DNA from 2 places in the Paraburkholderia sp. SIMBA_030 genome. Region 1 is predicted to be linked to the other one. Evidence: predicted binding sites of a transcription regulator. Region 1 holds the regulator's gene; the other holds the start of a gene.
The links. Region 1 encodes FNR, which switches genes on or off when oxygen is low (the NO sensors DNR and NnrR bind a similar motif). Its sites were predicted from a motif close to TTGATNNNNATCAA; they were not measured.
Positions count from the first base shown of each region.

Region 2: the regulator FNR is predicted to act here: its motif matches at 4,412-4,425, upstream of SB772_RS03490 (potassium channel family protein).

Region 1 covers NZ_JAWRXB010000033.1:59,080-74,389, forward strand. Annotated here, with positions in the region: gene SB772_RS37125 (alkaline phosphatase family protein) at 1-1,118, opposite strand, end outside; gene SB772_RS37130 (hypothetical protein) at 1,507-1,671, opposite strand; gene SB772_RS37135 (beta-propeller fold lactonase family protein) at 1,668-2,420, opposite strand; gene SB772_RS37140 (SUMF1/EgtB/PvdO family nonheme iron enzyme) at 2,979-4,316, opposite strand; gene fnr (fumarate/nitrate reduction transcriptional regulator Fnr) at 4,449-5,225, opposite strand; gene SB772_RS37150 (universal stress protein) at 5,358-5,840, opposite strand; gene SB772_RS37155 (FadR/GntR family transcriptional regulator) at 6,132-6,821, shown strand; gene SB772_RS37160 (acyl-homoserine-lactone synthase) at 6,888-7,481, opposite strand; gene SB772_RS37165 (XRE family transcriptional regulator) at 7,634-7,948, shown strand; gene SB772_RS37170 (helix-turn-helix transcriptional regulator) at 7,932-8,636, opposite strand; gene SB772_RS37175 (hypothetical protein) at 9,110-9,307, shown strand; gene SB772_RS37180 (SMP-30/gluconolactonase/LRE family protein) at 9,297-10,235, shown strand; gene SB772_RS37185 (extracellular solute-binding protein) at 10,496-11,665, shown strand; gene SB772_RS37190 (ABC transporter ATP-binding protein) at 11,727-12,806, shown strand; gene SB772_RS37195 (ABC transporter permease) at 12,803-13,681, shown strand; gene SB772_RS37200 (ABC transporter permease) at 13,681-14,607, shown strand.
Region 2 covers NZ_JAWRXB010000002.1:77,486-92,795, forward strand. Annotated here, with positions in the region: gene SB772_RS03470 (F0F1 ATP synthase subunit B) at 1-103, shown strand, start outside; gene SB772_RS03475 (F0F1 ATP synthase subunit alpha) at 90-1,658, shown strand; gene SB772_RS03480 (F0F1 ATP synthase subunit gamma) at 1,655-2,500, shown strand; gene SB772_RS03485 (oleate hydratase) at 2,557-4,206, opposite strand; gene SB772_RS03490 (potassium channel family protein) at 4,563-5,387, shown strand; gene SB772_RS03495 (hypothetical protein) at 5,651-5,986, shown strand; gene SB772_RS03500 (universal stress protein) at 6,060-6,518, shown strand; gene SB772_RS03505 (hypothetical protein) at 6,749-7,255, shown strand; gene SB772_RS03510 (beta-ketoacyl-ACP reductase) at 7,245-7,991, shown strand; gene SB772_RS03515 (zinc-dependent alcohol dehydrogenase family protein) at 8,013-9,053, shown strand; gene SB772_RS03520 (Hsp20/alpha crystallin family protein) at 9,188-9,616, shown strand; gene SB772_RS03525 (CBS domain-containing protein) at 9,840-10,529, shown strand; gene SB772_RS03530 (tetratricopeptide repeat protein) at 10,557-11,399, opposite strand; gene SB772_RS03535 (type II secretion system F family protein) at 11,471-12,430, opposite strand; gene SB772_RS03540 (type II secretion system F family protein) at 12,427-13,401, opposite strand; gene SB772_RS03545 (CpaF family protein) at 13,398-14,816, opposite strand; gene SB772_RS03550 (CpaE family protein) at 14,816-15,310, opposite strand, start outside.

The DNA.
Region 1 (15,310 bases):
CAGTTGGTATACGAACCACCCGAATAGCCGTCCTGCGTGTAATAGTTGTTGGTGCCCGGCTGCGGCAGCGGATTCTCGATCTGATCGGCGGGCGGTTTCGTGGCATTGCCGTTGCCGTCCGTGTAGTAGAGCGCGTCAGCCGTGCCGATCATGATGCTGTTCGCGCCCGTGCCACCCATCACCGGCTGGTGATAGTTGTCGCTAATCGTGAATTGGCGCGCAAGATGTGTGAAATACGGCATGTCGCCGGTATTCACGTTGTAATAGCCGAGCGCGGTCGCGCCTTCGCCAGTGGTCTCGTCGTTGAAATTCGCGGGCTGCGGCTTGCCGTTCGAACCGGCTCCAATCGAGGTCTCAACCCACGCGAACAGGTCCATCTGGCAACCGCTCGGATTATCGAGCGTGGCGTGCTCGAGGCTGCAATCGGCCTGTTGCCAATTCTGGTAGAAGCGGTGTACCGGGCTGTTGATGTACTGATCGTAGTCGGGACCGACGCGCGAAATCTGATACGGTCCGTTCGGCAGGTTATACGTGTTCGAACCGAAGCGCGTATCGACGCTATGCTGCGGCACGCCGCTCGCACCGGTGGTCAGATGCACGACGTCCCACGGCTCGATCATGGTGCCCTCGGCGGCCTGCGCTGCGGCGAGCGTCGCGAACGGCGGTGGATTGGTATCGCTCGGCGTGCTTGCCGTACCGCCGGTATTCGGTGCCGGGAGCACCGTATAGGGCTGTTTGCCGCCTGGCGCCATATCGAAGCGCTTCGGATCCGTGGCACTGGCCGTGTATTGCGCGGCTAGCGCGAAGTTAGGTCCTGGGCGGCCATCGGCCGTGATGATGCCCTTCGACAGCAGGTTCGCCACCGTCTGACCTTGGCGCGGCGTGTAAGCGCCGAATACGTGATCGAACGTGCGGTTCTCGCCGACCACCACGATGACATGCTTGATCGGCGACGCGGTGTTCACCGCGGCTGCTGCCGCTGCTGCGGCCTGCTGGCTTTGTGCGACTGTCGGCCAGATAGCCGCGGCAAGCGCGAAGGAAACGACGCTGCAAAGCAGGCCGCCTCTAAATGCGGGTGTACTAATTACATTGGCAATTTTCTTCACGAACGCCTCCATGACGTTACCCGGATGAGCAAACGGTAATGTGGCGTGTGGTAACGACGAGCAGCGCTCTGCGTGGAGACGCCGCCTATCTCTTACAAAGCATTACGACGGAGAGAAATTATAGGTTGGCAATGACGATATGGAGACAAAAAAAGTCGATGGCATGTGAATTTTCTAACAAATAACTTTCAATGCGATCTGTATTGCATAATTCGCCCGCTGCACTGAATTTGACGACAACGATGTGCTTGCAACAAAGGCCGCGAGCGCATTATTTCCATTGCCGTTATTTCGGCGCTTTAACACGAATGCATGAAAAAAAATATCGAAAAATTGCGCAAAAAAATGCGCGATCTTCACAAGATCAGGGAACAGCTAAAGCCATAGCGTTATACACAACTCAGCCGAGCCCTTCGCGGAAGTCGGGTTCGGTTCGTTTTCCACGAGCGCTCGCGCTGCGCGGGTTGCCGCCGTTGCCGAGATCGCCGAGGATCTGGTCGTACGTGCGGTTTTCCTTGACGATGTAGATCACGTGCTTGATGTGGTTGTGCAGGAAGCCCATCACTTCGTTGTCCTGGTGCCAACACCGCCCGGCGTGCCCTCGTTGCCGGAGAAGAACGGGCGCAGATCGTGCTCGTAACGCACCGAGCTGGACGCGGTATCGATCACGCTGATCGAATCGTTGTAGCTATTGGCCACGACGAGCGTCTTGCCGTCGGCCGAAAGCGCGAGACCGCCCGCGTTCGGCTGCACGCCGATCCCCACGCCCTTGCCATTATGGCCGAGCGTGATCGTGGCCGACTGTACCCATGCGCCGCCGTGTTGGGTGTAAACCTGGACAACGTCATCCTTGCCGCCCGTTGCATACAGCGTGTTGCCGTCGTGCGAGAACACCAGGCCCACGAATGCGTTCGTCTGCTGGATCACCTGCTGGAGTTGCGGCCGGGTCTTGTTCGCGCCCGACACGTCGTACAGGAAGATGTACTGCGTCGAGTTGGCCGTGTCGACCGAACCGTCCGCGTTATACAGCGAGTTCTGGCCCGCGGTGATGATCGCGAGCGTCTTGCCGTTCGGGCTCAACTGCGAACGCACGGCTTCGCCAGCCACGAAATTCGGATGGGCCGGCAGGCCTGGATTCAGATATTGCTGGACCGCGCCGTGCACGACCAACGGCGTGATCGACTGACCGCTGGGCACGCGTGCGGTGTCGACGGCGCTGAGGTTGTCAGCGTGAGACTGCGCTGCGAGCAGCACGGCCGACATGATGACGCCGAGCCGGAGCCCGGTCACGATATTGCGGGTTTTTATTTTCATAGGATTCCTCATTACGCAATAGCCATGCCGGACCGGCGACAGATCTGGCATGACAGGCATGACCCGGCGCCGCTGCGTCGCCATACGCTGTGGAGATGTGCCGGAATGTAATTTCTGGATATGTCGAACAGGGCCGTCGAGCGAACTTCTCATCGGCCAGTGGGACTTGGCTAACAAAGCGGTATTAAGTCACCGCCGAATGTCAATAGGATGACGTGTTCCAAGCAGGATTCGATGATTACATATTGTTACAACAGCGATTGTCATATGGCACACGGTCGCTCGCAGTCGTGACGCAACTGGCCGCTCACGGCTATAGAGCCGTCGTACAGCGAGGGCGATCTTTCGCAACTGCGCGCCTTTGTGGACCAGACGTTCAGCAACAGCTAAGCGACGGCCGCGTTGCGCGAGCCGCGCGGCCTGCGGGCTTCAGGGTCCGTCACATCCCGACTGCGCTGAGGTTTTGCCCTGCCCTCCATCTGTCGTGCATCCTTCGGTTGCAGTTAGGCGATAGATGGCAATTTTCTCGGTAAAGCGATAAGTGACATTTTGGGTCAACTATTGGTTAAATGGCCACACCCGCACACACCTGAACCCCGCATAAACATACTGATAGTGCGGCTGAAACCAGTTGCGGAAAGTCGGCCGCAGCATGCATCGCGCAGTGCGCGCCGAGCCGCCTTTGAGCACGTAATGCTGCCCGTCGAAGAAATTGGCGGAATAGCCGGGATAAAACGGAAACGCTTCGAAGCCCGGCAGTGCGTCGAATACCGTCGAAGTCCACTCCCAGCCGTTGCCGAACTGACCTTCGACACCGAACGCGCTCACGTTATCCGGATACGCGCCGATCGGCTGCGGGTTCCAGCTTTGGAAATCGAAATTGCCCGACGCAGTGTGCGGCGTGCCGTGTGCCGCGCGTTGCCATTGCGCCTCCGTGGGGAGTGTCTTGCCGGCCCAGCGTGCGTAAGCGCTGGCTTCGGCGTGGCTGACGTACACGGGCCAATCGAGCGGCAGGGGCACCTCATCGAACATCGTGCGTAATGTCCATGCGCCGTCCTTGCCGCGCTCGTGGTCGTCACTGCGCTGCGACCAGCCGGCGGGGTGTTCGATCCGCTCGGCTTCCTTCCACGCCCAATCCTTGTCCGACCACCACTTCGGCTCACGATAGCCGCCCGCCTCGATGAACTGGCGAAACGCGCCGTTCGTCACCATGTGGCGATCGATCTCGAAGGCGGGCACATCGACGCGCAATTCACCGAACTCGTTGTCCCAACCGAAGCGGCCGCTTTCGCGCGCCATGCCGAGTACCGTCGACCCGGCCGGCACCTTGACCATCGATGCATTGATCGCGACGCGCTCGACGCGCGTTGTCACCGGTTCGCGTAAGTCGTCGATCTTTTGCGCGAGCGGCAACTGATGCAGCATGTACGCGAGCGTTTCGGCATGCATCAGCCGATGCTCGATCGCAACGTTCAGCAACTGCTCGGCCGCACCGCCTTGCGTACCATCGTGGCCGATACGAGCCGAGTTGCTCAGCGCACCGAGCGCACGGTCGATCTGCTCACGGGCGCGCAGCCCATAGCCGCGCACGACGTCGAACGACGGCCAGTCGGCTGGTTGATCGGTGGGAAACCCGCCGTCGACGGGATCGATACCGAACGCGAAGAGTTGGTCGAGCTGCGGATCGAACGCGGGCAGGTCGCACAGACGCTGATCCAGCAGGTTGCGGTCGAAGGCTTCCAGATGGCCGATGTAAAACACGATCCGGTGACGCTCGCGGATCGGCCGGTCATACAGAAACTCGGGTTTGACGATGGAGAACAGTGCGTCGGTGACGTGACGCGCGTCGATCAGACGCTGGACGAGCGGGTGATGCGGGGCGGGGTCGCGATTCATTTCGCCAAGCCTCCTTGCGGGGGGACGGACTAAAGACTGTACCCGCTCGCAGGAGCCATGCCAAGGCGAAAGCGCACCGAAAAGAGGTAGACGGGGGACGTGGCTGCGCGGGCCCGGTCCTGCGCGCCCGGCTTAAAGCTGCCGCAAGCCTTCGAGATCGACGATCCGGATGTGCTTGCCTTGCGTGTCGATCAGTCCGCGTTTTTGAAATCTCGACAGGGTGCGACTGACGGTTTCGAGTGTCATGCCGAGGTAGCTGCCCATGTCTTCGCGCGTCATGCGCAGGTTGAATTCCGCCGACGAATAGCCGCGTTGCGCGTTGCGCTCGGATACGTCGAGCAGGAATGCCGCGACCCGTTCGTCCGCCGACAACGAGCCGAGCACCATCATTTGCGCGGCTTCGCGGACGATCTGTTCGCCCAGCAGTTTGTGCAGCCGTTCCTGCATCGAACCGATTTCGCGGCACAACGTTTTGAGCGCCGTGTAGGGGATGATGCAAACGGTGCTGTCTTCGAGCGCCAGGGCGCTGCACGCGTGCACGTCTTCGCTGATGCCGTCGAGGCCGAGCGCTTCGCCGGCGAGGCGCAGGCCGGTAACCTGCTCCCGGCCGTCACGGTGCGCCATGACGGTTTTCATCGAACCGGACCGCACGGCGTAAAGATTGTCGAACGGGTCGCCGCTGCGGTACAACGCTTCGCCGCGCTGCACGGAGCGCGCTGTGCAAATCAACGCTTCGAGTTTCGGCATGTCGTCTGGAGACAGGCCTTGCGGCATGCAGAGCTGACGCATCGAACAGTTCGAACAGCGCGCGGCGCTGCGCCCGCTCGCCCGCAACGGCGCAGCACGACCGCGGCCGCGCACGGATGGAGGAACAGCGGAATCGGCGGTAACAGCGATAGGATTAAGCATGTTTAGCAGCCATTTATCGGGGTAATGGCTGATTGTCCCACCGCGTGCGGCCCGCGTTTCGCGGCAAAATGACGCGTTCGCGCAGCGAGGCTGCTTGCGCGATGTCACGCTTCCGCGTGTGGTGATGTACTGCTATGCGTCCGGTTGAGCGCCGGCTTCGCTGCTCTTGCCCGCAGCGGAGGGGATCAGCAGCACCGGCAAGCTGGCCTGGCGCACGCAGCGCTCGGCGACGCTGCCGAGAATCAGGCGCTGAAAACCGCGCCGGCCGTGCGTGCCCATCACCAGCAGGTCGGCGTTGAAAGCGGCAGCGGCTTTCAGCACCACGGTGGACACGTCGTCGAGCGACGATGCTTCGCCTACCGCGAGCTCGCCTTTTACGCCCTGATCGCGCATGGCCTGCGCGAATTCCGCGCCGAGTTCCTTGCCTTGCTCGACCAGCCGGTTGCGGAGAATCGAAGGATCGTAGCCAGGCGCTTCGAAATACATCGGCGTGTTTTCGACGACGTAGAACGGCTGCAGAACAGCGCCCGTGGATTTGGCGAGCGCCAGTGCTGCCTCGAACGCGCGGCGCGAGGTATCGCTGCCATCGACCGCTACAAGGATGCGTGCGTACATATCAACTCCGCGTCTGAAGGATTCGGGTGCCGCGGCCATTGCGCACGACCGCGGTCATTGACGATTTGTTACCTACGCAAGCTTAAATGATCGCTGAAACAGGCGCACCTCGGGCAGGATGTAAATCAAACACTTGTCAAATTGTGCTGCTTCGATGGATCGCGTGACAAGTACCGCGCAGCAAGCGTTTCCGGCCTGCGCGTCAACCTGAAACGCCTGCGCGAACCAGGATAGCCCCCGGGTTTGCCTTACAATCAAAGCCTATTCAGACAAGCTGGCTCAGCATCGCCGATGAACGAGCGCAAAACGACGGCCTTGCCCGACAAGATCTACGGCGACATCCTCAATCGGATTCTCGAAGGCGAGTACAAGGAAGGCGACCGGCTGCCTACCGAGCATGCGCTAGCCGAGCGCTTCGAGACCTCGCGGCCGACCGTGCGCGAGGCGCTGGCGCGACTGCGGGCGGACGGCATCGTCATGACCCGGCACGGTTCCGGCACCACGGTCGCGCGGCGGCCCGATCCGGACGTGCGCCGCTTCGCGCCGCTCGAAACGCTGTCCGACATCCGCCGCTGCTATGAATTTCGCATCGTGACCGAAGCGGGCGCCGCCGAACAGGCCGCGCTCAAAGCCGATGCCGACGACATCTCCTCGATCGAGCGCGCGTGGGATGAACTGGAGCGCATCATCGAAACCCAGGGTATCGGTGCAAAAGACGATTTCATGTTCCATCTGGCGGTGGCGCGCGCGTCGAAGAATCCGTTTTTTATCACGGTCATGTCGTTCATCGAAGAACAGATCCTGTTCAGCATGAATTTGTCGCGCAATCTGTCGCTGGTGAAGACCGTCGAACGGCAGCGGCTCGTGCAGGCCGAGCATCTGGCGGTGCTTGAAGCGATCCGTCGGAAGGACGGTCCGGCCGCCGGTCAGGCGATGCGAGCGCACCTCGAAAATGCGCTCGACCGGATGTTCGGCTCCTGAACTTCGCCACGCGCCGGCACTGGGCCGCCGCAGCCGCGCTCCGGTGTCGGCCCGGGCTTCTTGCGGCTACGCGGCCACGGCCATCGGCCCGAACAGGGCAGTGCGGGTTTTCGGGCTGACCGCGATATCCAGCGCCACGGCGCGCTCCACGCCGATCTGCAACGGCGAGCCGAGTCGGCTGATCTCGATGCCGGTTTTGCGCAGCAACCGCTCGATCGGGGTGGTGGTGACCGTGACGTAGTGCGTGATGCCCATCCGGTCGGCGAACGTCACGAGTTCGTGAATCGCCTGCATCGTGAGGTCGGCAAAACCGAACGACTGTTCCTCACCGCCGGTTTCGATCGCAAACCGGCTCAATTCCCAGATATGCCGCCCGACCGGCGCCGCCGCGCCATGCAGCAGCTGCGGGAACGTGTCCTTCAGCATGTTCGGGCCCTCGGTCGGCATCAGGCGCCAACAGCCGCGCACGTGGTGATCGTCGCCCTGAATCAGCATGTAGTGCGGCCCGAGCGCGTCGTAGCCGTCGATTTCCATGCCCGCGATGGTCGGGATGTCCCACCCGAGCCGCCCGTGGAATACCCGGGCCCGCAGGCGGTACATCTCGTTAATGTCCGCGTTGTCGAATTCCTGCCGCATTCCAATCCGGATCGCTGTTTGCATGACGTTCTCCTGAACGTGTTGGGTTACCCAATACGCAAGAAAACTTATGCATTTTGAATCGTTCTGCCACCTACCTACCTGGATAGGTGTGCATGCTTATCGGGTAAAGCAAAATCGAGATAAGCATCAGCCATCAACCGACAGGACACGACATGGAACTTCTCGACAATCACTGGCAACCGCAACCCGGCATCCAACCCCGCCCTGCGGAACCGTCGTCGGCGGTGGATCGCGTTCTGATCATTGCCTACCGCAAGAAGAAAAAAGAGAGCCAGCGCCGCTTCTGGGCGCGCTTCGGCGTGACGCAATCGCGTGGCAGCCGGTTCGAATCGGGCGCCGAAATCCCGGCACCGGTGGCGATCCTGCTGGGCCTTTACTTCACCAAGACCGTTTCCGACGCCGATCTCGGCCGGGCCGAGCGGGTGCTGTACAGCCGCGACGCCGCCTGGCTCAACCCGGGTCAATGAGTCCAAGCTGCGCGGCGATGACGGCCGCCGCGCGCCGCGAATTCACACCGAATTTCGTCCTGATGTTTTTCATGTGGAAGTTCACGACGGCTTCCGAGCAACTCAGGATATGGGAAATTTCCCATGTGGATTTGCCGCGCGCGGTCCATTTCAGACATTCGCGTTCGCGCGGCGTGAGCTTGGGCAATAAGGTCTGAGTGTGCGTATTCAGATGGCGCTGACTGGTGTCGATCACCAGATCGCGCATTAGCACGAGATTCGGCAGGGCTACGTCGACATGGCGCCAGAATGCCTCGGTCGGATTGCTGTCGTTGACGAAGCACATCATGCCGGCCTGCTGGTTCGGGCCATGGATCGGCAACGTCACCCCGGCGCGCAAGCCGTGCGAGCGGGCTTCCTCATACATCGATTGCTGCGGGGCGGTCGTAAAGATGTCCGGCGACCAGATCAGCGGCGTCGCGCGCGTCGCGCAATGCGCGACAGTCGGGTCGATGTGCACGAGCCCCTGCTCGTCATAGGTGCGGCGCCACGTCGGCGCATAGGTGCTGCGCACGTAGGCGTCTTCGAGACGAATGGTCGGGCGCGGCAGCATGGCGATCAAGATCCGATCGAAGCCCCATGTCTCGGCAAGCCCTGCGATGGCACCGAACCATTCCGCTTCATCTGCGGCGTTCAGTAGCGGAGCCATCTGCTCGATAAAGTGTAGCGGCAATTTAACTCTCTCAGATCGCAAACTACCCGTTGCGGTTAATTGCGGTACGGCCTTCCGTCCGGCTGTTTTATTGCCACAATCTAACACTAAAAATTACTTTGTAAATCCGGTCTTTATTTCGAAAGAAATGGCAGCGGCGCGGGTTGTGCGAAGGAACACACGATTTGCTCTTTATATCGGATTTTTTCGGTTCCGTTGCTATAAACACAGGGATATAGCGGTTAATTTTTCGCGGCTTCGTGCCCTGCCGATTTCGATTGACGGATACATTTTCAATCGCACGGACAATCGCTGCACTTACGGGAATTCGGAAAAAAAGACCTTAATTCGACTTGGTCGGAAATTAATGCTGGATTCAAAGCGGGCCGTAAACGTTTTCGAAGTTGTTTGATACCTATCCGCGCCCGGTGCTACCTTAAACGTCGAATCCCGTTCCCGTTTGAGGCGTCTTGAACGATTCTCCGATTCTCGACAGCGAGTTCGCCGCTGCGGTCATGGCGGTGCCGTCGCTCGCACGCCGCGCCGATTACTCGCCGCGAGGTCGTCTGCGGCGCATTGACAGCGCATTTGCCTCGCTCAACGAGCGGCGCTTCAAGCGGCTTTCGCCTACAACCTTCAATCACCCAAAGCACAAGCATGAGCGATAACAGCCGACGCTATCCCGATCCCGCCATTCATATCCTCGATCCGCGCTTCAAGGCGCTGACCCTCGCGTCCGCTTCAGTCGAATGTCTGTATCAGGGCGCACGCTGGTCGGAAGGGCCGGTCTGGTTCGGCGATGGCCGCTATCTGCTGTGGAGCGACATTCCCAATGACCGCATCCTGCGCTGGGATGAACCGGGCGGCACGGTCACGACGTTTCGTCAGTCGTCGAACAATGCGAACGGCAACACGCGCGATCGCGCGGGGCGCCTCGTCACATGCGAGCACTTGACACGGCGCGTGACACGCACCGAATACGACGGCTCGATTACGGTGCTCGCCGATCGTTATCGCGGCAAGCGCTTCAATTCGCCGAATGACGTGATCGTGAAATCGGACGGCTCGATCTGGTTCAGCGATCCGACCTTCGGCATCGACAGCTTCTACGAGGGCGAGCGGCAGGAGTCGGAACTGGCCGCATGCGTCTATCGTATCGATGGGCAAACCGGCGAAGTCACGGTGGTCGCCGACGACGTGCTCGGACCGAACGGACTCGCGTTTTCGCCGGACGAGTCCGTGCTGTACGTGGTCGAATCGCGGGGCGAGCCGCGCAAGATTCGCGCGTTCGACGTCGGCGGCAATGGCAGCGCGCTCTCGAACAACCGCGTGCTGATCGACGCCGGGCCGGGCACGCCGGACGGGTTTCGCGTCGATATTCACGGCAATCTGTGGTGCGGCTGGGGCATGGGCCACGATGAACTCGACGGTGTGCGCGTCTTCACGCCGCAAGGCGAGTTGATCGGCCACATTGCCTTGCCGGAGCGTTGCGCGAACGTCTGTTTCGGCGGGCGGCATCGCGACCGGCTGTTCATGGCGGCAAGCCATGGCTTGTATTCGCTTTATGTGAACACGCAGGGGATGCAGGGCGGGTGAACACCAGGTCGAGTTCGAGGTTGCCTGACAAGTTCTCATTCAAGTCGCCATCCGGCTTCGGGTTTGCCCTTGGTCAGGCCAAGAAAATCATTGAAAGATAAAGACTTGCGGCATATATAGCCGATTTTCCGAGCCGCACCGTCCAACCATTAATTTGCTTGACATCGGCAGTTGAGCTTCGCTATGTTGCGTTGATATAAAGACACCGCCAGCACCGCATTCGACCGGCGGACATCCATACGAAGAAGCGAGGAGACGCAATGACTGTTTCTGGCAGATTGACGCTCAGGCTGGTGTCCGTATGTCTCTCGGCGAGCGCCGCCTTTGCATCTGCCGCGCACGCGGCGGATCCGGTAACGCTGAACATCGTCGACGTCGCCGGCGATCTTCAGCTCACGCAAAAGGGCTTCGAGGCGTTCAAGGCGAAGTATCCGAACCTTATCGCTAACCTCACGTTCACGAACGCGCCGGCGCCGCAACTGCCCGGCAAGATCAAGGCGATGCAGGCTGCGGGCCGCTCCGACATCGACCTCGTGCTGACCGGCACCGACGCACTGGCCGCCGGCATCGAACAGAACCTATGGATGAAGTTGCTGCCGGACAATGCGGCGGCATTCCCCGGCGTGCTCGACAGATACGCGCCGGGTCCGCGCAAGATGCAGGATCTCGCGCAAGGCTTCGGGCTCGAAGTCGCGTATATGCCGGCCGGCCCGCTGATCGAATACAACCCCGCCAAAGTCAGCAATCCGCCCAAGACGCCCGAGCAATTGCTGCAGTGGTGCAAGGCGCATCCGGACAAGCTGATCTACGCCCGCCCGGCGAATTCGGGGCCGGGCCGCACGTTCCTGATGGGGCTGCCATACGTGCTCGGCGATAAAGATCCGCAAGACCCGATTCACGGTTGGGACAAGACGTGGGCTTTCCTCAAGCAACTGAACGATTGCATTCCTTACTATCCGGGCGGCACCTCGGCGGTGATGAAAGAACTCGGCGAGGGCACGCGCGACATGACCGTGACGGTGACCGGCTGGGACATCAATCCGCGCGCGCTCGGCATCGTGCCGGAGGAATTCCGCGTACAGGCATTCGACAACATGACGTGGGTGAACGACGCGCACTACATGGTGATTCCAAAGGGCGTGCCGAAGGAAAAGCTCGATGTGCTCTACAAGCTGATGAACTTCATGCTCGAACCGGCACAGCAGGCGATGACCTATGACGATGGTTACTTCTATCCCGGTCCCGCGATCAAGGGCGTGAGCGTCGAACAGGCGCCGGCGCACAGCCAGGATGTGCTGAAGAAGTACGGGCGGCCTGAGTACGCGAAGCTGCTGGCCGAGCGTCCGCATGTATTGCCGCTGAACGCGACCGCGATGGTCGCGGCTTTCAGGAAGTGGGACAGCGAAGTCGGCGCGCAGAAGACCCGGTAGTCGGCCACGTAGTCCGGTGAGGCCGTCGCGATTCGCGCGTCGTCCGTATCAGGAAACCGCCATGAAGCACCACTTTGAGCAGTTGCGGCTCGACTCGGTGAGCCGCAGTTTCACGAATGCGGAAGGCCATGCGATCGCGGCGTTGCAGGGGCTCGATCTGAATATCCGGCGCGGCGAATTCATCGCGTTGCTGGGACCGTCGGGCTGCGGCAAATCGACGGCGCTCAATTGCATCGCCGGTTTGCAGCCGTTGAGCGGGGGCGGCATCTGGCTCGACGACACACGCATCGACGTGCTGCCGCCGGAAAAGCGCGGCTTCGGCATGGTGTTCCAGAACTATGCGTTGTTTCCGCACATGACGGTGCTCGACAACGTCGGCTTCGGTTTGAAGATGCGCGGGGTCGGCAGGAGCGAAGCCGTGCGGCGTGCACGTGAGGCGTTGCAGCTCGTACAACTGGTCGGGCATGAACGCAAGCTGCCCGGCCAGCTTTCGGGCGGGCAGCAGCAGCGCGTCGCGATCGCGCGGGCCATCGTGATCGAACCGCCGCTGATCCTGATGGACGAACCGCTGTCGAATCTCGATACGAAACTGCGCATCGAAATGCGCGCCGAGATTCGCCGCATCCATAGCCAGCTTGAGCGCGCGACCCTCTATGTGACGCACGATCAGGACGAAGCGTTGTCGATGGCGGACCGCATCGTCGTGATGAAAGAGGGCGTCGTGCAGCAGATCGCGACGCCGAAAGCGGTCTATACGCGGCCGCAGAACCTGCACGTCGCGCGCTTCATGGGCTATCGCAATGTGGTCGAATTCACGCTCGAAGGCATGCAGGGCGAAGGCGTTGCGGTAAGCGCGAACGGCGTGCGTCTGATCGGCACCCCCATGGCCGGGTTCAACAGCAAGCGCGTGAGCGTCGCGCTGCGTCCCGAGGATATGGAACGTGCCGAACCGGATGCGGAAAACGCGTTCGACGCGTTGGTGAGCACGGTCGAATATGGCGGGCACGATTCGCTATTGCGCGTGAAGACGGCATTCGGCGAGTTGTGGGCGCGTATCGCGGGCGAGTTCGAGCAAGGCGAGCGAATCAGCTTGCGCGTGGCGCCGTCACGCACGCTCGTCTATGACGAAGACGCGCCATGAACACAGGCACGCTGTCACCGCCACTTGCGCCGCGCGACACCAAAGCGTGGCTGGTCGCGCCGGCTTTGATCTTCATCGTCGCGTTGTTCATCTATCCGTTTGCGTATGGGCTGGTGCTGTCGTTCCGGCCGATGAACGGCGGTGGCCTGTGGGCCAACTATCTGGCGTTCTTCACCGATACGTCGATGTGGCCGACCATCATCGTCACGTTGAAGCTCGCGGTGCCCGCGACGCTCGTCAATGTCGGCGTGTCGGTGCCGGTGGCGTTCGCGCTGCGCCGCAATTCACCCTGGCAGAAATTCGTCACGACGCTGCTGGTGATTCCGGTCACGCTCGGCACTGTGCTGATCGCCGACGGCATGCTCACGTACTTCGGTCCGAACGGCTGGTTTCCGCAAGCCTTGCAAGGCCTGCATCTCTATACGGATGAAGTGCGTCTCACGCATAACTTCTGGGGCGTGCTGATCTCGCTGATCGTGTCGGGTTTTCCGTTTGCGTTTCTGTTGACGCTGTCGTATGTAACGGGCATCGATCCGACGCTCGCGAGCGCCGCGGCGACGCTCGGCGCGAGTCCGTGGCAGCAGTTTCGCCGCATCTATCTGCCGCTGCTGGCGCCGGGTTTGACGATGGCCGCGTGCCTGTCGTTCGTGCAGGCGTTCTCGGTGTTTCCATCGGCGGTGCTGCTCGGTGCGCCCGCCGGCCCGACGCGCGTGATGTCGATCGCCGCGGCTGAAGCCGCGTTCGAGAGCTACGACTATTCGCTTGCGTCCGCGATCGCGATGGTGATGGGCTTCGTGCAATTGGTGGTGGTCGCCGCGATGCTCGGCGCGCGCCGCTTTTTCTACAGCGGTCCGGTGACGGGAGGAAAAGGCTGATGGCAACCGATCGTCATGCGGCACATCCTTCGTGGACCGCGTCATCGTCAAACGGCGATGACGGCGCCCGGCAGCCCAGCAAGCGCATCAAACAACGCGGCAGTTTGCCGGTCCGCGCGTGGCAGGTGCTGGTGTGGGGCGCGATGGTGTTTTTCCTCGTCAACGTGGTGCTGCTGATCGCGACGGTCGCGGTCAACTCGGTGGCGACGCGCTGGTTCGGCACCTTGTTGCCGCAAGGCTTCACGCTGCATTGGTATGCGCAGGCGTGGCGCGACTTCCAGTTGGCGAGCGTGTTGTGGGTCACGGTCGAAGTGGTCGGCGCGGTGGTGCTGTTCTCGGTCCTGCTCGGCGTACCCGCGGCCTATGCGCTTGCGCGCGTGCAATTTCCGGGCAAGCGCACGGCAATGCTGATTTTCCTGCTGCCGTTGATGGTGCCGCCCGTCACGTACGGCATTCCAATGGCGACCGTGATGTACAAGATCGGTCTGGCGGGGACGCTCGGCGGCGTGATTCTCGCGAATCTCGTGCCCGCACTGCCGTTCGTGATTCTGGTGATGACGCCGTTCATCGAACAGATCGATCCGAATCTCGAAGCGGCGGCGCGCATTTTCGGCGCCAACACCTTCCGCTATTTCCGCTACGTGCTGCTGCCTTTGCTGGTGCCCGGCATGCTGGCGGCCGGCCTGCTCGTGCTGGTGCGCACCATCGGCATGTTCGAACTGACATTTTTCACGGCCGGCCCCGCGACGCAAACATTGGTGGTCGCGTTGTACTACGCGGTATTTTCAACCGGCGTGCGCGCACCGCAGTCGATCGACGCGATGGCGATGATCTACATGGCGATCACGCTGATCTGGGTGCTGATCGCGCTGCAATTCGTCAGTCCGACGCAGATCGTGTCGCGTGTGAAGGAACAGAAGCGCTGACGCGTCGCGCCGGAGATTCACCGAGTTTGACGAGGACCGTTGAGAACCACGAAAGGGGAGGCGTCTCAACGAATTGGTCAGCACGGCGGCCGACATGGGGCGGAGTGGACTCGACTTCATTTCCCCGTGGGCGAGGTCGACGTGCCAATCGCCGCGAGACCAAAAAGAAAAGTAGCAACAGTAATTTTCGTAATCGTGATTTGCCAGCCCTTAACGCTGCAGTTATTTTGAGCAGGACTCGACCTGCAGGTACGGGCGATGGATCACATGCAAACGCCCTCGGTATAATTTTCTGTTCAATGAAGTCGTTCAACCAGTGCCGATGTGCTGACACGTAACTAGCTTCATATGATTGAGCGAAGGTGGCTGCCCGCGTATCATCCACGTGGGCAATCAGCCACCACGGCGACAGGCTGCTTCACCGCCGCTCGCTTGATCCTGATGGGTGTCTGGCGCGATCCGTCGCAGCCATGAATCGAAGAAACGGGCGCGATCAGCTACTGCGAGCGGATATTGAAATACGAAACCGGCTGCTTGCGCAGTCGTGGTGTTGTTTGCTCACTTGACACCGGCCCGCTAATGGGTGTCGCCCCAATCGTCGAACGCCTCCCCGATGATCGTATGCGCTTCGTCAATAAAAAGCAGGATAGGAGTGCTTCATGGTTCGGTTACCGTGTAGCACATGATTCGGGGCCGACCCGTG
Region 2 (15,310 bases), on a different contig from region 1:
CTTGGAACTGACGGCTGCCCACGCGGTAGTGCGCAACAGTTTCAACGCAGATCTCGTTCAGATCAAAGCGGCGTTACTGAGTGGCGACCATGGGTCCCGCTGACATGACCGACGATCCCTGGCTCGCGGACCAGCGCGATGCACTCGCCCGAACCGTCGTGAAGCCGCACGCGCAGACGCTCGGCCGCGTCGAGCGTTTTGGCGATGGCATCGCATTTGTCTCGGGGCTGCCGGATGCGGCCCTCAACGAACTGCTTCGCTTCGAAAGCGGCGCGACCGGCTTCGCCCACACGCTGGACGCGGACGTCATCAGTGTCGTGCTACTGGACGACGGCACGGCAGTGGAAGCGGGCTCCCGCGTGACCCGCACCGGCACCGTGCTGGAAGTGCCGGTCGGAGAAGGGCTGCTGGGGCGTGTGATCGACCCGCTCGGGCGGCCGCTCGACCGCGACGATCCCATCGTTGCCGATATGCGCATGCCGGTCGAACGGCCGGCGCCGGCGATCATCGAACGCGATCTGGTCAGCGAACCGGTCGAAACGGGTGTGCTGCTCGTCGATGCACTGTTCGCGATCGGCCGCGGACAGCGCGAACTCATCATCGGCAACCGGGCCACGGGCAAGACCGCTTTGGCCGTCGACGCGATCGTCAACCAGAAGCATTCGGACATGATCTGCGTCTATGTCGCGATCGGCCAGCGCATGACGGCGGTGCAGCGCGTCATCGAATCGGTGCGCCAGTACGGTGCGCCCGAGCGCTGCATCTTCGTTGTCGCGCCCGCGGCGTCGGCGCCGGGGCTGCAATGGATCGCGCCGTTCGCGGGCTTCACGATCGCCGAGTATTTTCGCGATTCGGGACAGCACGCGCTGGTCGTGGTCGACGACCTGACAAAACATGCCGCGACGCATCGCGAGCTGGCGCTGCTGACGCGCGAGCCGCCGGGACGCGAGGCCTATCCTGGCGACATCTTCTATGTCCACGCGCGCCTGCTGGAGCGCGCGGCGAAGCTGTCGGCCAGGTTCGGCGGCGGCTCGCTGACCGCGTTGCCGATCGCAGAAACCGATATGGGCAACCTGTCCGCGTATATCCCGACCAACCTCATTTCGATTACGGATGGGCAGATCGTGCTCGACGCGGCGCTGTTCGCCGCGAACCAGCGCCCGGCGGTCGATGTGGGCCTGAGTGTGAGCCGGGTCGGCGGCAAGGCGCAGCATCCGGCCTTGCGAGGGGTGTCGGGACGCTTGCGCCTCGATTACGCGCAGTTCCTGGAACTGGAGATGTTCAGCCGCTTCGGGGGCCTGACGGATGCGCATGTTGCCGGCAAGATCGCCCGTGGGGAACGCATCCGCGCGCTGATCGCGCAGCCGCGTTTCAGCGCGTTGCGCACGCTCGACGAGATCGCGCTGCTCTCGGCATTGGCGGAGGGCGTGTTCGATTCGGCGCCGAGCGGAGTCGTCGCGCAAGTGCGCGCACAACTGGCTGCGCATCTGGACACCCAGCGCCTGCAAGCGCAAATTGCGCAAGGTTTTTCGCTGTCGTCGCCCGCGCCGTTGAGCGCCGAAGTTCAGGCGGTACTCGTCGATGCGGTTCGCGATCTGGTGCGGCAGTTGGCGCCAACGGCCGGTAGCGGCACGGCAAGCAGCGAGGTGGCGCAATGAGCGGAAAACTCACCGAAATCGAATCGCGCAGCGCGACCGCCCGGCAACTGGACGCCGTCATCGGCGCGATGCGCGGCATTGCGGCAGCCCGTTCGCGCGAAGCGCAACGGCGGCTGCCCGGCATCCGTTCTTCGGCCTCGACCGTCGGCGCGGCGATCGGCGCCGCGCTGGCCCACGTTTCGGGTGAACCTGCGCGCGTGCCGGAACACGGTGCGCGGATCGTCATCGCGTTTTGCGCGGAGCAGGGTTTCGTCGGCTCGTTCAACGAGCAGATCCTCGACCGCGCACTATCTCGTCTTGCGCCGGCGCAGAGCGAACTTCTGCTCGTGGGTACGCGCGGCGAAATTGTGGCGAACGAACGCCGCCTGCCGTTTGCCTGGAGTTCGCCCGCGGCCTCCCATGCCGACGATGTGCCTGCGCTCGCCAGCCGGATCACCGATGCGCTTTACACGCGTCTCGGCGATCGAAGTGTGACCCATGTCTCGGTCGTTCACGCCCTGCCGGGCATCGCCGCACATTGCGAGATCGTCGAACGCAGCCTGATTCCGTTCGATTTTTCGCGCTTTGCCGTTGCGCGGCGCGCCCAGCCGCCGCTCCTCACGTTGCCCGCCGACCATCTGCTTGCCGGACTGGTCGAAGCCTACGTGTATGTCGAGTTATGCGAGGCGTCGATGCTGTCGTTCGCCGCCGAGAACGAAGCGCGAATGCGCGCGATGCTGGCCGCGCGCGCCAATGTGAAGGAGACGCTTGCCGAACTCACGCAAAGCTACCGGCAGGTTCGCCAGGATGAGATCACGGCCGATATCGTGGAACTCGCGGCGGGCGCCGCAGTTGGCGTTTGAACGGTGGTACAGCCGTCCGTGCCGCGCGGCTCCAGCAGGAAGGGGCACAGCGACCGCTAGCGGTCACCGAACGTCGAAAACGCTTTGTACACGATCCGCGGATCATGCTGGCCTTTGTAGACATCCGGTGCGGCAAGATCGAGTCCGAGCAGCGCGTACACCGCATTCTGCGCCGAACGCACCGAGTATTCGACGGTGAAGACGACGTCGTTGGGCAATTCGCAGAACTGTCCCGTGAATGCCAGATTCTGCCAGCCGTCGGGCACCACGTTCGGCCGGTCGCCTTTCCTGCGCCGCAGGAACTGGCTCGTGATGAACGGCATCATGCACGGAATGCAGATGGCGCTCTCGAGAATGCGGGATGCTTCTGCTTCGATCCGCAGATGGCCGAGGATTTCGGTCAGAATTTCGCGGCCGGTGCATGCCGACATCGGCTTCCTGACGAAATCGCCCGGCTGATCGACCCGCAAGCCGTAGCCCCACAGCACCTGCACGTCCGCAGGCTGGCCGATGAAATGCGGCTGATACGGCACCACGACGGAGGCAAGCCAGCTCGACTCCGGAAAGGTCATCAGCCCGCCTTCACCCGGCGTATTGCCCGTCATGTCGCGGATCAGGCGGAACAGCGTCGGCTCGCGCAACGTCACCGTGAACGACAGCCACTTCGACTCGTCGGCATGATCCGCGAACACGGCGGGGCGACCGAACTCGGGCCGGCCTGCGGCGATCGTCTTCCAGAGGGGCCAGGCGCCCGCCCCGTCGACGGTAGTCAAAGGGGCGGGATGATCCATGTCGCCCAGGCTGGAACCGGCGGTCATCGATCCGAGCGTGACGATGACCTTGTCGGCCACGCCGACCGGTATCTCGAAGCGCCGCTGCGCGGTTTCGCAAACGATGCCGCGAACCCGGTTTTCCACGCCGGTTTCGTCGAACAACAGATCAATGACCCGGGTGTTCGTCTGGAACGCAACGCCGTGCTCGTCCAGCCAGCGGCGCAGCGGCCGGACCATCGAATCGTACTGGTTATAGACGGTGCGCATGATGCCGTGCAGCTGGTTGAATCCGGAGGACATATGCGCGAAGCGCAGCAGATAGCGCCGGAATTCGACGGCGCTATGCCACGGCTGGAACGCGAACGTCGTGCACCACATCAACCAGAAATTGGTCTCGAAGAAAGACGCATCGAAGTGATCGGAAATCCGGCTGTTGCCGAGCATGACTTCGGGTTCGATCGACAGACGGCCCAGCGTCAGCAGGTGCTGTTCAGCCAGTCCGTAAGCGGGCGAATCCTCGCGTTTGCCGTTCCTTACGAGCCGCGACCTTGACGAGGTCCTGATGGTTTCGTTCCAGTCGAAGATCTCCTGTGTCACGCTTTTGCCGCCGTTCAGCGCCGGTATCGACGAGAACAGGTCATAGGTGCACAGATACTTGCTTTCGAGCATGCGGCCGCCGCGCACGACGTAGCCGCTTTGCGCCGAACCCGCACCGTCGAGGCTGCCGCCCGGCTTGTCGAGCGCTTCCAGAATGGTGATGTCGCAGCCGCGCACATGGCCATCGCGGATCAGGAAGGCCGCCGCCGCTAACGAAGCGATGCCGCCGCCGACGAGGTAGAACCTGGCGTCCTCCGCATCGTAGCGGTCACCTTCCGCGGTAAGGGATCGTTCGGGAAGTTGATTGGAGTTTTGCACGTCGATATTCCTTTTCATGTTCGTCGCCATCCGAAAGCAGCCGGGTCGCCCGGAGGCGCACGGCGGATGTAGATTCACCATACCCGCGGCGCCGGCGCGCCGGTTGCGTTGGATCAAGCACCGATCACGCGCACGCACGCCCGATTGCTCCGATATCGCGCGATCGGGTTCATGCTCCGCCTGTGCCCGTTGCCGGCCCGGATCCGGCCTATCTCGCCACTTCATGATCCGCGTCAATGCCGGCCGGGGTCGCGCTCATACGATGAGATCAGCAACTGGCGTTATCCCGTTTGCCGAAGCGGCAGCCCGGTGAACGGACGCTCGCCGGGATCAGCATTGCAATTGAGCGTCGCAACCTCGGATGCGGTAGAGAAATGAACGAGAGTGTTCGCATAGTCGGCCTGGGCGGTGTCGATCCGCATGACAACGCACGGGCTGTGCGCACGTGGCGTTGGCTCCAGTGGGTGCTGTTCGGCTTCAGCCTGCTCGCCATTCCCGCGTTTTATTTCGAACTGGCCGTCGACTCGCCTTCGCTTCATCAGGTGGGCCGGGCGCTATACGTATTCATGGTGGCCGGTTTCGTTGCTTCGCTGGGCTGGATGACGCATCTGAGCCGCAAACCCAGGCGGTTTCTCATGCGAAACCGCTTCGACATGCTGATCGTGGCCGGCGCTGGGGCCAGCGTCGCGTGGGGCGTCTCCACATGGTCGACACTCGAGTGGGTGCTGCGCATGCTGTTCATGGGGCTGGTGGCGGTGCGAATAGCGGTATCGCTGCGCGGATTCTTCGCGCCCAACCGATTGCTGCTGTTGCTCGCCGCAGCCGTGGCGCTGCTTGCGTCGGCGGGCGCCGGGTTTTACTGGCTCGAACCGCGTGTGCACACCTACGCTGAAGGTGTCTGGCTTGCGTTCGAAAGCAGCGCGACAGTCGGGTATGGAGACATGGCGCCGACCACCCCGGCATCGCGCGTCTTTGCCGCTTTCGTCGTATTGCTCGGCTACGGTCTGCTATCGCTGGTGTTCGCCACCTTTGCCGCCATTTTCGTCGGACAGGAAGAACGTCTGCTGCGCCGTGAAATGCATCGCGACATCAAGCTTTTGCAGGCGGAAATCGCCTCGTTGCGAAGAGAAGTGTGCAGCCTGGGCGTCAACGTGCCTGTCGATCAAAATGCCGGCGGGCAAGACCGGCCAATGCCTTGACGCAAGTCAATTGCCCCACGCCGTTCGCGCCGATGATTCAATCATGCCGCCAGTCATGCGTCGCTAGGACGGCGATCTGACTGCAAGGGGAGGGACATTCGACCGCCCCGGCATACCGGCGAATGAATCTGAAGTCCCGCAAAAAACGGTGCAATCGGCAGCTTCGTCGGACCCCGCCCGCAACGATGTACCGCCGAACTTCCTGTAGTCGCGAAAGAAGCCGGCCTCACCAGAGAATTCGCGGCACGTCTGGGAGAACAGAGATGGGTGTCGGCATGCAAATCGTCTATCTCGGCTTTGCCGGGACCTCGCAGATCGAGGGCGAGGCGGCTACCCAGCTGGTGCGCCTCGAACGGTTCAGCAGGTCTATCGCGGGTTGTCACCTGGCGATCGAGGCTATTCGCGAACGGCCCCAGGGCGGCCGAACCGGCGTGCCTGTCGCCGGCATCCGCGGTCCGGTTTTCGACGCGCGGCTCGACCTGATCATGCATAACGGGGAGCTGGTCCCGATCGAGCATTGCCTGAACGCCGATCCGAACATAGCGGTACGGGCTGCATTCGATGCCGCTGAGCGGAAACTCGATCGACGCCCGGTTTGAACGCGGTGCCTGGCAAGCCTGCGTCCGTTGCTGCACCGCGCCGGTTTTTTCAACGCTCCATGAGGAGGGAGTCATGTACGCAAATATTCTGGTGGCAGTGGACGGCAGTGAAGCGTCGAAACGTGCGGTGGACGAGGGTATCCGGATGGCCAAACTGTCGGGCGGCAAGCTGACGGCGGTCTATGCACTGGACCAGTCCGCGGCTTTCACCTACGCGGGTGCATGCGATCCGCATCTGCTGACCGACACGGCGCGCCAGGTCGGGCGCAGCTTCCTCGACGAGGCTTGCGCGAAGATGCAGGCGCTCGGCGTGGCAGGCGGTTCGGAGATCGTCGAAACGCAAGGCATCGCCGAGGACATCGCCAGTTGCCTCGTTCGCTGCGCCGAACGGCTCGGCGCGGAGCTCGTCGTGATGGGCACGCATGGGCGGCGCGGTATGCGACGCATGGTGATCGGCAGTGTCGCCGAGCGTTTCGTGCGGCACTCGACATGTCCCGTGTTGCTGGTTCGGGAAACGTCGGCCGATGCCTGAGGGCCGTTCGGGCAGGCTTGGTGGCCCGTTCACCGGCGGCACTCGCGGCGGCACGCCATACGCTTGATACACGTCAACCCGCCGCTATCGGCGTCGCCTACATTGAACGCACTACTGCCGCGAACGCGACTGCACTGCACTGCACTGCGAGTGCGACTGCACTGCGACTGCGACTGCGAGATAACCGCGCGGCGCGTATGCGGTTCATCTGGACACGACGGAGGAGCACCATGGCAACTGGATTCATCACACCGTTCGATGTGCATCGAGCAAACCTGGAGTTCGCACTCCGGATGCTGAGTTTCGGCCACGAAGCCCGGCAACAGGCATGCGAGTTCGAGTTGCAGCGCATCAAACGCGACCTTGCCGCAATGCATGCCGCTCGCGAAGCAGCAGGCGCACGCGATTGGACCGAGTTCGGCGCGAGTTGTCAGGCCATGCTGCGCGATTACCTCGATGCCACGACGAATCTCTGGCAACAGGGTTGGGTCTCGGCGATGCGGCAACAGAGCGCCTGCTGTGACGGAATGCGCGAAGCGCTTGCCAGCTGGCAATCGACGTGGACCGAGCAATGGCAGAAAAGCACTGGCATGAATCCTGCGGCGATACCGATGCAGGAATGGACGAAGAATTTCGAGCAGGCGCTCAGGGGCGTACTGGAAGGGCGCGCGCCGGTCGCGGCGCCGCCGTTTGCGACGCTCAACGGTTCAGCACAAGGAGACCGACATGCCGGCTAAGCGAGTTGCTTTCATCACTGGCGGCATGGGCGGGCTCGGCGCCGCCATCAGCCGGCGTTTGCACGACGCCGGCATGGTTGTCGCCATGTCGCATTCCGAGCGCAACGATCACGTCGCCACCTGGCTCATGCACGAACGCGATGCCGGCCGCCGTTTTCATGCGTACGAGGCGGACGTGACCAGCTTCGAATCATGCGCGCGTTGCGCGGAACGCGTGCTCAAGGAGTTTGGCTCGGTCGACGTGCTCGTCAACAATGCGGGCATCGCGCGCGATGCGACCTTCGTCAAAATGAGCAGGGACGATTGGGATGCGGTGCTGCGCACCGATCTCGATTCACTGTTCAATATGACCAAGCCGTTTCTGAAAGGGATGGTCGAGAAAAAGTTCGGGCGGGTCGTCAACATCAGCTCGGTGAACGGCGCTCGCGGCGCGTTCGGTCAGACCAACTATGCGGCGGCCAAGGCCGGCATTCATGGCTTCACGATGTCGCTGGCGCTGGAGGTCGCGAAACATGGCGTGACGGTCAACACGGTATCGCCCGGCTATCTGGCCACAGCGATGACCGCCGCGATTCCCAAGGACGTCATGGACGCCAGAATCCTGCCGCAAATACCCGTCGGACGGCTCGGCCAACCTGACGAGATCGCGGCGCTCGTCGCGTTTCTCTGTTCGGACGACGCGGGTTTCGTCACGGGCGCGGACTTCGCGATCAACGGCGGCATGCATATGCGGTGATAGCCGCAACGGAGGCAGTAGATGAAAGCACTGGTGTATCACGGTCCCGGCAAGAAATCGCTCGACGAAAGGCCTGTTCCCACGCTCGCCGCGCCGACCGATGCGATCGTCAAGATGACGCGCACGACGATTTGCGGCACCGATCTGCACATTCTGAAAGGCGATGTGCCGAGCTGTGAGCCGGGGCGCATCCTCGGCCATGAGGGCGTTGGCATCGTGCAGGAAGCCGGTTCGGCGGTGTCGGCATTCAAGCCGGGCGACCGGGTATTGATTTCATGCATTTCGTCGTGCGGCAAATGCGATTATTGCCGGCGCGGCATGTATTCGCACTGCACCACCGGCGGCTGGATTCTCGGCCACAAGATCGACGGCACCCAGGCCGACTATGTGCGCATTCCGCACGCCGACACCAGCCTGTACCCGATTCCTGCCGGCGCCGACGAAGAGGCGCTGGTGATGCTGTCGGACATCCTGCCGACCGGCTTCGAATGCGGTGTGCTGAACGGCAAGGTGCAGCCCGGCAGCACGGTGGCGATCGTCGGGGCGGGGCCGATCGGACTCGCTGCGCTCCTGACCGCGCAGTTTTATTCGCCTGGACAGATCCTGATGATCGATCGCGATCCGAACCGCCTTGACGTTGCGCGCCGGTTCGGTGCGACCGGGTGTATCGACATCGGCCGGGCGGATCCGGTCGCCGAAGTCATGAAGTTGACCGAACAGACGGGTGTCGATTGTGCGATCGAGGCGGTCGGCATACCCGCAACGTTCGAGTTGTGCGAAGCGATCGTCGCGCCCGGCGGCGTGATCGCGAATGTCGGCGTGCACGGGGTCAAGGCCGATCTGCACCTCGAAAAGCTGTGGGATCGCAACATTGCGATCACGACGCGGCTCGTCGATACCGTCAGCACGCCGATGCTGCTCAAGACGGTTCGCGCCGGCCGCATCGATCCCGCAAAACTGATTACCCACCGTTTCCGGCTCGAGGATGTTGTCGGCGCTTACGACACGTTTGGGCGCGCGGCCGAGACGCATGCGTTGAAGGTGATTATCGAGGTCGCCTAGCCGGCGCCGCCGCTTGGGCGAGCCGATCCGCTGACCTGTTCAGGAGCGTGGCGAGGCCGGGCGAGCAATGCGGCCGAACCACTCGATGTAGCCCGATATCCATGACGTTCATGGATGAATCAAGGAGATAGACGATGAGCAACTTGACCCGTTTTGACCCGTTTCCGCTTGAACCCATGTCGGAACTGTTTCAGGGCCTGTTCCGTCCGCTGCGCGGCGCGGTCGGCGACGCCCCATTAGCCGACATCAAGGTCGACGTGACGGAAAGCGACACCGCCTACGCAGTGAAGGCCGAACTGCCGGGTGTCGAAAAGAACGATATCGACGTGAAAATCGACGGCAACACCGTATCGATCAGCGCCACGGTCGAACGCAATCAGGAACTGAAGGAAGGCGAGCGCGTGATACGGCGCGAGCGGTATTCCGGTGCGGTCAGCCGGTCGTTTTCGCTCGCGAGCGAGATCGACGAAGCCACCGCGGCGGCGGAGTACAAGGACGGCGTCCTGTCGTTGACGCTGCCCAAGAAGGCGGCTTCCGAGCGCAAGCGTCTGCCGATCGCGTGATTGACGCCGCGCCGCGCCGGGGTGGCGGCTGCACGTCCCGGCGCGGCTGCATCTTTGCATGCCATCGAGGAGGTAAGCGGCCCGCCAGATGCGCTCATGTCACACCGGTGTTGCAGGCAAGCGATCGATATCGGCTTCAACGCTGATCCATGTCAAAAGTTGACGGCATCTGCGGACGTAGTGTGAATGAAGAAGTGAAGCGAAACAGCCAAGGAGCGTTGCCATGCGGGCATCAGATGTAATGACCAGTAACGTCGTATCCGCCAAACCTGACATGACCGTGAGCGAGGTTGCCAGGCTGCTGGTGGACAAGGGAATCAGCGGCGCGCCAGTGATCGACGCGACAGGACATGTCGTAGGCATGATCAGCGAAGGCGACCTGCTGCACCGGGAAGAACTCGGCACCGATCAGCGCCGGCGCTCCTGGTGGCTCGATCTTTTTTCGTCAGGCAATGACGCCAAAGACTACATCAAGACCCATGCACAAACGGTTCAGGACGTGATGACCGCCCCCGTCATCTCGGTCGATGAAGACACGCCGCTGAGCGAAGTCGCCAACATTATGGAAACCCGGCGTATCAAACGTGTTCCTGTGACAAAGGCGGGTCAGCTGGTGGGCATCGTCAGCCGCGCGAACCTTGTGCAGGCATTGGCGAGTGCTCCGCAGGAGCCGGCGCCGGACGTGGCCCTCTCGGATCGGGAGATTCGTGCGGCGCTGATGGGTGAAATGACGGGTCACAATTGGGCATTTGCCGGACGCAACATCGTCGTGAGCGATGGGGTTGTCCACCTGTGGGGCATCTTTCACTCGATGGAGGCGGTGCAGGCCGTTCGCGTCGCGGCGGAAAGCATTCCCGGCGTGAAGCGGGTGGAAGACCATACCGAACCTTACCCGGTGATGCCGGGCATCTAACAGGTCAATGGGCGGCTCTTGCGGGATTCATCGCAAGCTCGCCGCCTCGACAGGAGGCATGGATGAGGTCGCGACACCTTTCGTGCCTGAACTCCCGACCGGCTGCGCCATCCGTGCTCGCTGGATTTCATAGAAGCGGAGGTTGTCCTGGATCGATGCTTTGGGCAAATCTTTAGCGAGAATCTCCGCTGCCGCCTCGGCGTTGCCAAGCAGTCCGTAAGCGAGCGCCAGATTCTGGCGCGCCTGGGGCGGCGCTCCGGGAAAGCGCGTAACGTCAAGCAACACGTTTGCGCCCTCGCGTGCATCACCGCCGAGCACCAGCGACAAACCGAGGTTTACGCTTAGCAGCGGATCGCCCGGATTGGCCTTGAGCGCCTGCCGCAACACCGCCTGTGCCGCGGCATGGTCGCCCTTCATGGCAAGCGCCGCACCGAGACCTGCCGAGGCCATCGGATCGTCGGGCGTGCTTGCGAGCACGCTGCGATACGTCGAGATCGCCTCGTCGAAGCGGCGCTGATGAATCGCGACACGCGCGATGCCGATCAGCGGCGCCGCTGCGCTCGGCTCGAACCTGCTTGCCCGCTGGTAGTAGACCCGCGCCCGCGTGAAGTCGCCGACCGCATAGAGCGTGTTGCCCAGACCGGTCAGGCCTGGGACGGACTTCGGATCGGCCTGCACGACCTTGTCGAAGAGCGTGGTCGCCAGTTCGACATTGCCCGCGTCGAGAGCGGCTTCGGCAATCCGCAGCTCGCTCATGCTGCTGGGCGACGAATTCCGTGTAACGGGCTGTATGTCGGCGACGTGCCGGCTCGTCGTCGTGCACGCAGCGCTCGTCACCAGCAGCGCGGTGCATAAAACCGTCAGGCACATGCTTCGTCCAACACGAACGGCTCGTGTGCGGATGGCCGGGGACGTTTCATTGTGTTGCAGTTCAGGTGTTTTCATCGGGCGGCAATAAATTGAAGGAGTTGAATAACCGCCGGGCCGCCTGCAATCGCCACGATTGCGGGAAGAATGAACAGCATCATCGGAAGCACTATTTTGGGTGCGAGCTTGGCTGCTTTTTCTTCGAGGGACACGATGTGCGCCACCCGTTCGGTGCGCGAGAGGATACGCAACGCCTGGGTGATCGGCGTGCCGTAGCGCATGGACTGGGTAAGCGTTGAAATCAGTGCACGGATCGACGGCAGATCGATTCGCTCGGCGAGCCCCTGCAAGGCGCGGGTGCTGTCGCCGGACAGTTTCAGTTCGTCGGCGGTCAGTGAAAATTCCTTCGAAAGCGGCGGGCAGATGGTCGCCAGTTCTTCGGCGACCCGCCGGATGCTGACGGGCAAACTGTTGCCTGCGTTCGTGCAGATCACGAGCAGATCGAGCGCGTCTGGCAGGCACCCGGCCATCGCATTGCGCCGGCGCGATGCGCGAAACGCAACCACGTATTCGGGAATGATCATGCCGATCACGAATGCGCCCATCATTGCCATGCCGCGAATCACCGGGTATGCGCCGATCACGGGAATGTGCGAACCCAGCATGACGGTCACCGCGGCGCATACGAGACCCGTGCAGAATTTGACCGCGAGAAGAATCGATACAGCCAGGCTGTTGCGGTATCCGCTGCGAATCATGTCCCTCTGAAGCTTGAGGCGGTACTTCGCGTCGAACAGCGGAATCCGGTCGCCGAGCTTCGCAAGGCGCCGTAAGCTGCGGCCGCGAACGCCGCCGTCTTCGACCTCGACTTCGAGCGATGCTTGCGCACGGTGATCGAGCGCGGCCTGGCGAGCACGTTCGGCGATCCTGCCGCGCCTGCCGCCACGTTGCGTCGCCCACCAGATCGCCAGCCCGGCGAACAGCGCCAGCAGCATCAGCAGGTTGATCAGGGCTTCGATATTCGACGGGCTCATCGCGACGTATCCAGTTTGGCCATCTTGCTGATCACGGCGATGCCGACAACGATTGAAATCACACTGAAGGTCAAAAGCTTGTGACCCGCCGGCCGGTCGAACAGCACCATGACGTAGCTGCGATTCAGCGCGTAGAGGCACAGCATGACGACGAGCGGAATAGCCGCAAGAATCTTGGTCGTGATGCGGGCCTCGGCGGTTAGCGCCTTGGCCTTCTGCCGAACTTCCCGCCGGGTACGCACGATGCCGGACAGATTTTCCAGCGTCTCGCCGAGTTGGCCGCCCGTTTCGCGCTGCAACAGCAGGCACACGCAGAAGAACGAAAAGTCGGCGATCTCGATACGCCGCATCGCCACCGCAAGCACTTCTTCCAGATCGCGCCCGACGCGAAGGGAATCGCTCATCAGTTTGAATTCACTTTTTATCGGCTCGGGGCACTCCTCGGCTGCCGTGCCAATTACGTGCGTGACCGGCACGCCCGCGCGAACCGCGCGCACGATCATGTCGATCAGATCGGGGAAGCTGTCCAGAAAGCGCTTGCGAAAGCGTTCGACCAGAAAGCCATAGGCCCGTGCCAGTGCAAACACGGGAAGGCCGATGACCAGCAGCGGTTTCGAAAAGTCGGGGAGCGGCATGAAGTGCGTCATGGCCAGCGCGACGAGTGCGCCGACGATCGCCGCAGCAACGACGACACGCAGTCCGTTGGCGCCCGCGACGGTCCTGAGACGCGAAATCCTGGGCCCGAACCAGCGGCTGACGGCATTATCGCGCCGGCTGACGGTAAACAACGTCGCGTGGGACTGGGTACTATCTTTTGTCCGCTCGGCCCTGATGAGGAACGATTGCCGCATGCGCGTCTTGATCCTGGCATGCGGCTGCTGGCTTCGCATGTCCAGCAGTATCATCACCATCAGCCCGCCCAGCAGCACGACGATGAACGCGCAAAGCGTGAACAGGTCGATGCGACTCATGATTTCATCGCCTCCAGCAAAGCCTCCTCCAGCCCGTAATACGCGGCGCGTTCCGAGAAAGCCGGCCTGACCAGCGCGCACTCGTACACGCCCTTGACCTCGTCGTTATAGGCGCTCGCGTCGTACCGGAAGGTGAACAGATCCTGCGTGATGATGACATCGCCTTCCATGCCCACGAGTTCGGTGATGCGCGTCACGCGGCGCATGCCGTCGCGCATCCGCTCGACCTGCACGATCAGGTGAACCGCGCTCGCGATCTGCCGGCGAATCGACATCAGCGGGAGATTGCCGTTGGCCATCATCACCATGCTCTCGAGCCGCGTAATCCCGTCGCGCGGCGTATTCGCATGGATCGTCGTCATCGAGCCGTCGTGGCCCGTGTTCATCGCCTGCAATACATCGAACGCCTCGGCGCCGCGGATTTCGCCCAGGATGATCCGGTCCGGGCGCATCCGCAGTGCATTGCGCACGAGGTCACGCTGCGCGACGCCGCCGAGTCCCTCCGCGTTTTCCGGCCGTGTTTCGAGGCTGACGACGTGCGGCTGCACGAGTTGCAGTTCCGCCGCATCTTCGATCGTGATGGTGCGCTCGCCCAGCCCGATGAAGTGCGACAGCGCATTCAGCAAGGTGGTCTTGCCCGAGCCCGTGCCGCCCGACACGATAATGTTGAGACGGCAGGTGCTCGCGAGCTTGAGCACGCTCGCCATCGCCGGCGACATATTGCCCTGCTGCGCCATGCGATGAAGCGTGATATCGCGTTTTGAAAACTTGCGGATGGAAATGGTCGCGCCGTGAATGGCGAGCGGCGGCAGCACGACGTTGACGCGGCTGCCGTCGGCAAGCCGCGCGTCGACCATCGGGCTGCTTTCGTCGACGCGCCGGCCCACGCCGGCGGCGATCCGCTGCGCGACGTTGACCACGTGGGCGTTGTCGCGGAACTTGTAAGGCGTCAGTTCGAGCCGGCCGTGACGCTCCACGTACACCTGATCGGGTCCGTTGACGAGCACGTCCGTGACGGTTTCGTCCGCGAGCAGTGGTTCGATCGGCCCGAGGCCGAACATGTCGTTGAGCAGTTCGCCGACGATCTGCCCCTGCTCGGCCATCGTAATGTTCAGCCGTTCGCGCTCGGCAATCCCCAGCACCAATTGTTCGACGCCGGGCTTCACCTGCTCGCGTGTCTTGCCGACCGCGGCCGACGCGTTCATCGAATCGAACACGCCGTTGCGGATGATTCTGAACAGATCCGAGCGCACCAGCGGCTCGTCGCCGTCCGGCGTGGGCGCGTGTGCGCCGGCCGGCGCGGATGCCGGGGCAGGCGTGACCGGCTGAACCGGCGCCTGCGGTTCGCGCACCGCTTCCCCGGCGCCGGCGTCGGACACGGTCTCTACGTACCTGACCTGCTTTTGCCCGAACATCAACCTCTCCTGAATATAAACTTCCGCAGAAACGACGGCGCGGCCATCTCGTGCTGGCCTGTGAGGTCGTTCGAAATCCGCATGATCGATTGGTTGAATCCGTTCGGGGTCTTCTCTTTCGGCGCCTCACCGAGGTTTTCCGCAATCGACAGCGCCTTCGGTTCGAACTGCACCTCGTGCAGCACGTTGCGTCCGACGGCCGACACGAAGTCGGATGTCTGTACCTTGCCGGTGCTCGCCGCGTTCGGGTTGTTCAGCAACAGCGAGGTCGGCGGGTTGCTGTCGCGGTCTTCAATGTAGCGCAGCAGGCGAATGCTTTGCCGCGTCGAATGCACGGAGCGGTCGGTCACCAGATACACGCGCGACGCATGGTCGAAGGCTTCGGCCGCGAGCGGGGCGGACGGACTTCCGGTGTCGAGCATCACGTAATGGAAGCTGTCGCACAGCAGTTCCAGAACGCGCCGCAGCGCACCCGGTTTGAACGGGTTTTCGGT